Regions from separate parts of the Aquibium pacificum genome, predicted to be linked through region 1. Evidence: predicted binding sites of a transcription regulator. Region 1 holds the regulator's gene; each other region holds the start of a gene.
The links. Region 1 encodes LexA, which represses DNA repair genes until DNA is damaged. Its sites were predicted from a motif close to TGTTCNNNNTGTGTTCNG; they were not measured.
Positions count from the first base shown of each region.

Region 1 (3,270 bases):
CGTCAGGCCGCTGGACGCCGAACGCCTGCCGATCGCGGAATGCGGCGACCGCATTCTCGCCACGGACATACGTTCCCTGCGCACCCAGCCGCCGTTCGACGCCTCCGCCATGGACGGCTACGCGGTACGCTCGGCCGACGTCGCCCGGCTGCCGGCCAGGCTGCGGGTGATCGGGTCTGCGCCGGCGGGACGACCGTTTTCCGGCGCCGTCGGCCCGGGTGAGGCGGTCCGTATCTTCACCGGCGCGCCGATGCCCGAAGGCAGCGACTGCGTCCTGATCCAAGAAGACGCCGCCTCGGTCGCAGACGACATGATAGAGGCGAAGGAGACCGTCGCCGCCAGCCGCCACGTGCGCGCCCGTGGCCTCGATTTTTCAGAAGGCCAGCCGCTCCTGGATCGGGGACGCCGGCTCGACCCGCCGGCCCTGTCGCTCGCCGCCTCGGCCAATCATGCCGCACTCGACGTTGTGAGGAAGCCGCTCGTGGCGATCATCGCGACCGGCGATGAACTGCTGCCACCCGGCAGCGTCGTGGGACCCGGCCAGATCATTGCTTCGAACGGGCTCGGCGTGGCGGAGATCGTCCGGTCGGCGGGGGCTCGGGTCCTCGACTGTGGGATCGTGGCGGACGACCGCGACGCGATCTCGGCCACGCTCGACCGGGCGCTCGAAGCGGGCGCGGACCTCATCGTGACCATCGGCGGCGCGTCGGTCGGGGTCCACGACCTCGTGCGCGAGGTGCTGACGGCACGCGGCGGCGAGCTCGACTTCTGGAAGATCGCCATGCGGCCGGGCAAGCCGCTCATGGCGGGAACGCTCGGCGGCCGCAAGATCGTCGGCCTGCCCGGCAATCCGGTCGCGAGCCTCGTCTGCTCCTACGTCTTCCTGAAGCCGCTGGTCGCGTGCATGGCGGGCCGGCTGCACGAGGCCGACTTGCGGCAGGGCATCCTTGGTGCGCCCGTCCCCGCGAACGACCAGCGACAGGACTATCTGCGCGCCGCAATCCGCCGGGAAGCGGATGGGATTGTCGCAACGCCTTCAGCGATCCAGGATTCCTCCATGTTGCGCGTGATGGCGGATTCCGCCGCTCTGATCGTGCGCGCGCCCTTCGCGCCGCCCGCCGACGCCGGAGAGGAATGCCAGCTCCTGATGCTGTCGTGAACGAACGGTAAACAGATTCACTCAAATTTAAACTGTTGCGGAACAAGACTGGAACAGATAGGTTTGTTCCGGTTTTGTTTTTTAGCCGTCCGATTCCCCGAGGGGTGCAAAGATGCTGACGCGCAAGCAACACGAACTCCTGCTCTTCATCCACGAGCGGCTGAAGGAGTCGGGAATTCCCCCCTCCTTCGACGAGATGAAGGAGGCGCTCGACCTGGCGTCGAAATCGGGCATCCATCGCCTGATAACGGCTCTTGAAGAGCGCGGCTTCATCCGGCGGCTGCCGAACCGGGCTCGCGCGCTGGAGGTGATCCGGCTGCCCGAGTCCATCGCGCCTGGGCTTGGCGGACCGCGCAAGTTTTCCCCGAGCGTCATCGAAGGCAGCCTTTCGAGAAAGCCTGAACCGGCCCCCGCGCGCCGGGCGAGCAACGACGACACGGCGGCGATTTCCATTCCCGTCATGGGCAGGATCGCAGCCGGCGTTCCCATCGACGCAATCCAGCACCAGACGCATTCCGTCGCGGTTCCGCCGGACATGCTCTCCGGCGGCGAACATTTCGCACTCGAGGTCAGGGGCGATTCCATGATCGAGGCGGGCATTCTCGACGGCGATACGGTGGTGATCCGCAGCACCTCGACCGCCAGTCCGGGCGAGATCGTCGTGGCGCTCGTGGACGACGAGGAGGCCACATTGAAGCGTTTCCGCCGCAAGGGCGCCTCGATCGCGCTCGAAGCGGCCAATCCCGCCTACGAAACCCGCATCTTCGGGCCGGATCGGGTGAAGGTCCAGGGCCGTCTGGTCGGGCTGATCCGGCGGTATTGAAGCCGGGCCAGTCCTCCGTCCCCTCGGTTCGACGGAGATTCGCGTTGGGCGACCGCTACGGCTCCCGCTTGTAAGGCGGCATTCCGCGGGCCTCCCGCGAATACCGCCGATGATCATGCCAGGGCCGGTACGGCTCCCGTACGGCGAACCGGATCTCGGCGCGAGGTTCCTCCCCTTCCTCCGCCAAGCGGATCTCGGCACTGCCACGCCGCGCGAGGTCGCGTTTGATGACGACGAGCACCTTTGCCGAGGCGCACGGGTTCGCTGCCGTCGCATCGTCGATCACCAGGACGTCGACGAAACCGCAGAGCGAGCCCGCGTTCCCTCCGGCGGGCACGAACGCCACCATCGCTCCGCCGCCGTGTCGCGCGATGCAACCCGTGTCGTTGCAGACGAAGACCTCCGAAGCGCGTTGTGCCGTTGTGACCGCCGTAAGCGATTCGGAGGTGGAAACCGGTGTCGCAACCTTGTGTGTCATTGCCGCGTCCATCCAGATACCGGTGACGAAACGGTTCGGGCGCTCCTTGCTGACGGCAAGTTCCCCGGCCCGCGTGCGCATCGCGATCAAGTTTCCATCCTCCGAGAGCAGGACGTCCGGGAGATCGCGCGCCGCGATGAGCGCAATTCCCACGATCAAAAACGGCAAGGCGGCGAGGCGCAGCCATGTCGACAGGACGGTCACGAGCACAAGCGCGATGGTCATCGAAAGCACGGCCGACAGCGGGATCGCGCCGACCGCGTCGAACGGCGTGCGTTGGGCAAGCCATTGGGCGATCGAGACCATGACCCCGATCCCCCACCCCATGACATCGAGCGCGAAGCCTTCGAGGCCCAACGGCATCAGGATGCCGGCAAGAACCGCCGAAGGCATGATCACGAAGGACACGACCGGCATGGCGCCGAGATTGGCGAGGAGACCGAGCGGTGCCATGCGGTGGAAATGCCAGACGCCATAGAGCGCAGTCGCGGTTCCCGCTACAAGGGAGGTCACCGCGATGCCGGCGCAGTAGAGCAGGAAGAGCCGCAAGCCGTTGCCGACCGTCGAGCCTCGCGCAGGTTGCCCTCCCGTGAAACGGTCCGATCGACGCTCGGACCACCAGGCGTAGGCCGCGATCAGCGCCGCCGTGGCGGCGAACGACATCTGGAAGCTCGGCCCGACGACCTCGTGCGGGGCGATCGCGATGACGATGAGCGCCGAGATCGCGAGATTGCGCATCGTGATCGCCGACCGGTCGAACAGCAGCGCTACCAGCATCACGGCGATCATGATGAAGCTGCGCTGTGCCGC
Region 1 covers NZ_JBDPGJ010000003.1:517,052-520,321, forward strand. Annotated here, with positions in the region: gene ABGN05_RS14960 (molybdopterin molybdotransferase MoeA) at 1-1,159, shown strand, start outside; gene lexA (transcriptional repressor LexA) at 1,272-1,982, shown strand; gene ABGN05_RS14970 (ComEC/Rec2 family competence protein) at 2,038-3,270, opposite strand, start outside.

Region 2 (3,270 bases), on a different contig from region 1:
ATGCAGCCCGACGAGACGTCCTTGCCGATGCTCCAGGGCTCGACGGTGCCGTGGAAGCGGTAGCCGGTGTCGGCGCCGTCGCGGTGGAGATAGAGCGCGCGGGGTCCGAGTGGATTGTCGGGCGCGCCTCCTTCGATGAACTGCGGCAGGCCGGGCTTGCGCTCGTGCATCTCCGGCGGCGGGGTCCAGCGCGGCCACAGGGCCTTGCGCGCCACGTTGGCGCGGCCGTACCACTTGAAGCCTTCCTTGCCGACGCCCACGCCGTAGCGCACCGCCGTCTGGTTCTCGATGATCAGATAGAGGAAATGGTGCTGGGTATCGACGACCACCGTGCCGGCCGGCTCGGCCGAGAAATACTTGACGATCTGCTTGTGCCAGACCGGGTCGATGACGTCGAAATTGGTACGTTTCCAGTTCACGCCATTGTCGATGCCGGTCCCGGCATACCAGGATTTCTTCGTGGCTGCCCGGGCCGGAACGCCCATCGCCGCCGTGGCCGCCAGCGCCAGGCCGCCGGCCAGCACGTCACGCCGCGTCACATTCATCTCGATCCCCTCCGACGATGACCCTGGGGAGCTTATAGAACCGATTCCGTAACCTTCCAATGTCGAAGTTGCAGGCGCTATGTTACGTGTGGGGGCTTCCGGAAAGGCGCCCGGGGTGCTTATTGCGTCTCCCATGATCGCACCGAAGGAACTGAGGGTCTCGAAGGATCGCCGCCTGCTGACGGTGAGCTTCCCCGACCATGCGCCGATCGAACTCGAAGCGGAGATGCTGCGGGTGCTCTCGCCCTCGGCCGAGGTGCAGGGCCATTCGCCCGAGCAGCGGGTGACCGTGCCCGGCAAGCGGGAGGTGGCGATCCGTAAGCTCGAGCCGATCGGCAACTACGCGGTAAGGATCGGTTTCGACGACGGCCACGACACCGGCATCTTCACCTGGTCCTACCTCCACCAGCTCGGCCACGAGAAGGCCGAGCGCTGGCAGTCCTATCTCGACGAGCTTCAGGAGAAGCGGCTGAGCCGCGATCCCCGCTGAGCGGTCATTTCTTCTTTCGCGCCTTATCCGACACGTTCAGCGCGACTGCAGAGCGGATCAGCGCCTTGAAGGCGTCCTCGTCGACCGTGCCGCCCTCCAACAGGTCGATGGCGCGGCGCGCATTGCCCTCGAGACTGGCGTTGAAGAGGTTTGACGGATCGTCCAGCGCCGCGCCCTTCGCGAACGTCAGCTTCACCTTGTCCCTGTAGGTCTCGCCCGTGCAGACGATGCCGTCATGTTCCCAGACCGGCACACCGGACGGGTTCGACGGCTTTACCCACTTCACTGTCTCGACCATTTCCGGATCGGCCTGCCGGATGAGGTTTCTCAATCGCGCGAGGAGCTCCCCGCGCCAGCCGCCGAGCGCGGCGATCTTGGCGTCGATCAGTTGGCCGGGCGTGGTGTCGTGGTCCATGTGTTCGCCGTTCGTCTTCATGAAGTCGGCTCTTCTGCGTCAGGCGTCAGGTCGCATCGCGAGAGCAAGGCCGGCATTTCGCAGAGGCGCGCGGACGGCTCTGCGGCGCGGAAAAATACGTTCAGCGCTCCCTGCTGCCGTCGCGATCGCCGAAGCCGATTTCGTAGGACACGCTGCCCGAGATGCGGATGTCCCAGTTTCCCACGCGGATGCTGCCGGGCTCGCTGCCCGCGGGCAGGGCATCTCCGGGCTCGGCCAGTGGCTGCGAGGCAAGCGGCGCGATGGAGCCGGTGGTCACGCCGGGCAGGGCGTCGTCGTCCGCCGCCTTCTGGTCGTCGGCGAAAGCCGTCGCGCAGGAAAGGGGCAGCAGGATGAGTGCCAGGATTTTCCGCATAGGACCCTCCTCGTGGACGGACGATGTTTGCGTCCGGTCATGCCGGACTGTCAAGCTGCGGCCTTTCTCGTGCAACCGGCAGTCGCAGCATTGCGACCCGCGAGCGGAAGTGCTAAGAACATATCAGGAACGAAACTCGTGTGGACAGGCCGCGTAAATCACCACGCTCCCGTGCGGTCGCGGCCCGCTTGGGCTATAGAGGGTGCAGGCAGCAAAGCGAGACATTCCGGACAAGCGTGGAGATGTGAGATGGCAGGAAGCGTCAACAAGGTCATTCTGGTCGGCAACCTGGGTGCCGATCCCGAGATCCGGCGGATGCCGTCCGGCGATCCGATCGTGAACCTGAGCGTCGCAACCTCGGAAACCTGGCGCGACAAGAATTCGGGGGAACGCAAGGAAAAGACCGAGTGGCACCGGGTCGTCATCTTCAACGACAACCTCGCCAAAGTGGCCGAGCAGTACCTGAAGAAGGGCATGAAGGTCTACGTGGAAGGATCGATCCAGACGCGCAAGTGGCAGGACCAGTCCGGCCAGGATCGCTATTCGACGGAAATCGTCCTGCAAAAGTTCCGCGGCGAGCTGCAGATGCTGGATTCGCGGGGCGAGGGGCAGGGCCAGGGCGGCGGCTACTCCGGCGGCCGCGGCTCCGACTTCGGCTCCTCCGGCCCTATGGACGAGGATCGCGGCCGCGGCGGCGGAAGCAGTGGAGGCGGTTTCTCGCGCGAACTGGACGACGAGATTCCGTTCTGAGAGGTGGTGACGCGTCGTCGCGAGCTAGCGTGGAGTTTTCCGGGCCATAGGAACGGTTTCCGCTGAATCATCCCGCGCCGGTGCATGTACCAGCCGACGAGGATTTCGGCGGGGAGGCGGCGGGCAGCGTCCAGACCCGGTCTTGGCGAAGTATCCCATGCGGTCGCCGGAGGCGGGGCAGATCGCGCGCGTGATCGCGACGAGGTCTGAACCCGGCCCTCAGGCGAGGACGCCCAGCGTGGCAGCGGCGAGCACGACATATCGTGCCGTCTTGGCGATGGTGACCAGGACGACGAAACTCGACAGCGGCTCGCGCAGGACTCCGGCGGCTACGGTCAGCGCATCGCCACCGATCGGCGCCCAGGAAAGCAGCAGGCTCCACCGCCCCCACTTCCGATACCACCCTGTCGCCCGGTCGAGCGCTGCGGGGCCGACCGGGAACCATTTCCGGTCACGAAAGCGCTCGACGCCGCGCCCGAGCGCCCAATTGACGACCGCGCCGAGAACGTTGCCGAGGCTGGCGACGGCAACCAGCAGGACCGGCGAATGCGTGCCGGCGACCAGCAGCCCGACCAGCGCCGCCTCCGACTGTGCCGGGAAAATCGTCGCTGCGCCGAAGGCTATGGCAAACAGGCCAGCCAGAATTGCGAGGTCATCCATGACGACGGTGCCGAAT
Region 2 covers NZ_JBDPGJ010000008.1:174,349-177,618, reverse strand. Annotated here, with positions in the region: gene ABGN05_RS27040 (L,D-transpeptidase) at 1-545, opposite strand, end outside; gene ABGN05_RS27035 (gamma-butyrobetaine hydroxylase family protein) at 679-1,035, shown strand; gene ABGN05_RS27030 (DUF1801 domain-containing protein) at 1,040-1,471, opposite strand; gene ABGN05_RS27025 (hypothetical protein) at 1,572-1,844, opposite strand; gene ABGN05_RS27020 (single-stranded DNA-binding protein) at 2,094-2,594, shown strand; gene ABGN05_RS27015 (YqaA family protein) at 2,814-3,254, opposite strand.
Region 2: a site for LexA is predicted at 1,959-1,976, ahead of ABGN05_RS27020 (single-stranded DNA-binding protein). Genes of this name have one in related genera too.

Region 3 (3,270 bases), on a different contig from region 1:
GGCGCCGGACGCAAAGGGAGAGGCCCGCGCCCGTCTCGAAGGCTTTTTCTCATCCCGCAAGGCCGGCGGTCCGGAACTGGTGGTGCGAATCAATGCGCTTGCCAGCGAATGGGGCGCCGCGGATCTCGAGGCCGCCTGCGCCTGCAGGCCCGCCGCGATCCTCCTGCCCAAGGTGGACGGACCGCGCGATCTGCTGGACGCCAACGACCGGCTCGACGCGATGGACGCTTCGCCCGACATGTCTCTCTGGGCGATGGTGGAAACGCCGCGCGGCATGCTGAACCTCGGTGCCATCGCAGGACTCGGCCGCGACCGCGGCGCACGCCTTGCCTGCCTGGTTGCCGGCACCAACGATCTCGTCAAGGAGACCGGCGTGCGCGCCACGCCGGACCGGCGCTTTCTCGTTCCCTGGCTGATGCAGATCGTGCTCGCCGCGCGCGCCGGCGGGCTCGACGCGCTCGACGGCGTCAGCAACGACTTTCGCAATCTGGAGGCCTTCGCACAGGAGTGCGACCAGGGCCGCGCCATGGGGTTCGATGGCAAGACCCTGATCCATCCTGCGCAGATCGACCCGGCCGATCGAGCCTTCTCGCCGTCCCAGGCGGAACTTTCGGATGCCCGCCGCATCGCCGACGCTTTCGAAGAGCCCGAAAACGCCGGCAAGGGCGTCATCTCGATCGACGGCCGCATGGTCGAACGCCTGCACCTGGAGCAGGCCAGGCGGCTTCTTGCCAAGGCTGCGACGCAACGAGGATCCTGACGTGAAGCTCTACCGTTTTCTTTCCGGACCCGACGATTCGAGTTTCTGCCACAAGGTCACGGCTGCCCTGAACAAGGGCTGGCATCTCCACGGCTCCCCCACCTACGCCTTCGACGCGGAGACGAAGACCATGCGTTGCGGGCAGGCGGTGGTGAAGGAGGTCGACGGGGTGGACTACGAGCCGGGCATGAAGCTTTCCGAGCAATAGCCGGCCCAACGAGCCACCGTCGTCAGGGGGCGGCTTCCTCGATCTTCTGCATGTCGTCGTCGGAAAGCCCGAAATGGTGTCCGATCTCGTGGATCAGCACATGGGTGATGATGTCGCCCAGCGTCTCCTCGTTCTCGGCCCAGTAGTCGAGGATCGCTCGGCGGTAGAGCGTCACGCGGTTCGGGCCCTCGCCGGTCGCCGGATTCCAGCGCTCGGCGATGCCGCGGCCCTCGAAGAGGCCGAGCAGATCGAAAGGGGTCTCCAGCGAGAGATCATCCATGATCTCCTCCTCCGGGAACTCCGCCATCTGGATGACGATCTCGCCGGTGAGCTTGCGGAACTCGTCCGGCAGGTGGGCATAGGCTTCCAGGGCCAGCAGTTCCAGCTCCTCGAGGGAGGGGGAGAGTTGCTCGTGCCAGTCCCTGGTCTGGTAGATGCGTGCCATTTGTCGTCCTTTTGCGGCCATATAGCCTTTTGCGATCCCGCTTGCGAGAGGGCGGGGAGCCGATGGCGTTCCGCGCGACGGACAAGAGGAATAAATTCTTCGAGACTCCGCTTGACTCTCCCGCGGGCCTCTGGAATCCATAGGAACATAATAGGAACACAAATGCAGGAAGCAGGGCCATGGCGACCTCCGCCGCGGCGCGGGGTACCCTTTTTGCCTTGCGCCGGAAAATCGCCAAGATCGAGGGTACCCCCGCCGACACCCTGTCGCCGGACGAGGTCGGCATGGCATCCGACGGCATCGTGCTGCGGGAAGGCGGAAGCCCGCTTCGCCATCCGGCCCTGACCGAAAGTCTGATCGCGACCGGCGACGCGGATTTCGATGCCGCGCTCGGCGGAGGCGTTCCGCGCGCGGCGCTGACGGAGATCCACGGTGCCGAAATGCGCGACGCCGGTGTCGTCACCGGTTTTGCGCTGGGGCTTTGCGCGGCCGCCATGAAAGCGGTTCCCCAAAGCCTGCCGCTTCTCTGGATCGCACCGGCGGAGAATAACCGCGAAGCAGGTTTCCCCTATGCTCCGGGCCTGCTGGAGCTGTTCGGGATTTCCCCTGGAAGCCTCCTGACGTGCGAGACGCCGAAACTCGCCGACGCGCTCTGGGTGGCGGAGGAGGCGGCACGTCTGTCGGCGCTCGGTGCCGTGCTTCTGGAACTGCGCGGCAACCCGCAAAGGGTCGATCTCACCGCCACCCGCCGCCTGCATTTCCGCGCCCGCGATGCCGGCCGGCCGGTTTTCCTGTTGCGCCAGTCGGCTCGGGCGGAACCGACCGCCGCTCCGCTGCGGCTTTCCATATCCCCGGCTCCGGCGGGGATGCGCCGCACGGTGGCTGGCCCGCTTTCCGGCTCGATCGGTCCTCCGGCCTTCATGGTCGAGATCGGCAAGAGCCGGACGGCACGGTCCGGCAGCTTCGAACTGGAATGGAACTCCCATGAACGCTCTTTCCGGAAAAGAGGGCCAGAGATACCTGGCTCTGTGGTTCCCGTACCTGTCCACCGAAGGCATCTGGCGCCGGCGTCTCGGCCGCTCCTGGCGGGGGACACCTCCTTCGCAGCGGGCGCCGCTGATCGTCAGCCGGCGCGAGAAGAACGCACAGCGGATCGCCGCCCTCGACGAGCAGGCTGAGGCGCTCCGGCTGAAGCGCGGCATGGGGATAGCCGATGCCCGCGCCATGCATCCGGCGATCGAGATCGTCGAGGCCGATCCGGCGGCCGACCGCCGCCTGCTCGAAGGTCTCGCCGACTGGTGCGACCGCTATACGCCGCTGGTGGCGATCGACGGCGAGGACGGGCTCTATCTCGACATTTCCGGCTGCAGCCATCTTTTCGGCGGCGAGGAAAAGATGCTGGACGATCTCCTGGCGCGGCTTTCCGAACAGGGTTTTCGTACCCGCGCCGGCATCGCCTCGACGGCCGGGACGGCCTGGGCCGCCGCCCGGTTCTCCGGCGCGGCGATCATCGCGCCGGGGGAGGAAGCGGTCTTCCTGGCCGGCCTGCCGCTCGCCGCCTTGCGCCTCGACGGGACGGTCTGCGCAGCGCTGGAGAGCGTCGGGCTGCGCAGCGTCGGCGCCATCCTCGAAGCGCCGCGCGCGCCTCTGGCGCGCCGCTTCGGCCGCATGCCGGTGACCCGCCTCGACCAGGCGCTCGGCCGGGTGGAGGAGGCGGTCTCGCCGCGCCTGCCGGTCGCCGCCCTCTCCGTCGAGCGCAACCTCGCCGAACCCATAAACCGTATGGAAGACATCGAGGAACTCGTCTTCATGCTGGCCGTGACCGCCAGGGGCAGCCTCGAGACGCGCGGCGAGGGA
Region 3 covers NZ_JBDPGJ010000002.1:463,257-466,526, reverse strand. Annotated here, with positions in the region: gene ABGN05_RS08570 (HpcH/HpaI aldolase/citrate lyase family protein) at 1-760, shown strand, start outside; gene ABGN05_RS08565 (DUF1737 domain-containing protein) at 762-968, shown strand; gene ABGN05_RS08560 (metallopeptidase family protein) at 991-1,413, opposite strand; gene ABGN05_RS08555 (ImuA family protein) at 1,593-2,591, shown strand; gene ABGN05_RS08550 (Y-family DNA polymerase) at 2,533-3,270, shown strand, end outside.
Region 3: a site for LexA is predicted at 1,555-1,572, ahead of ABGN05_RS08555 (ImuA family protein). Genes of this name have one in related genera too.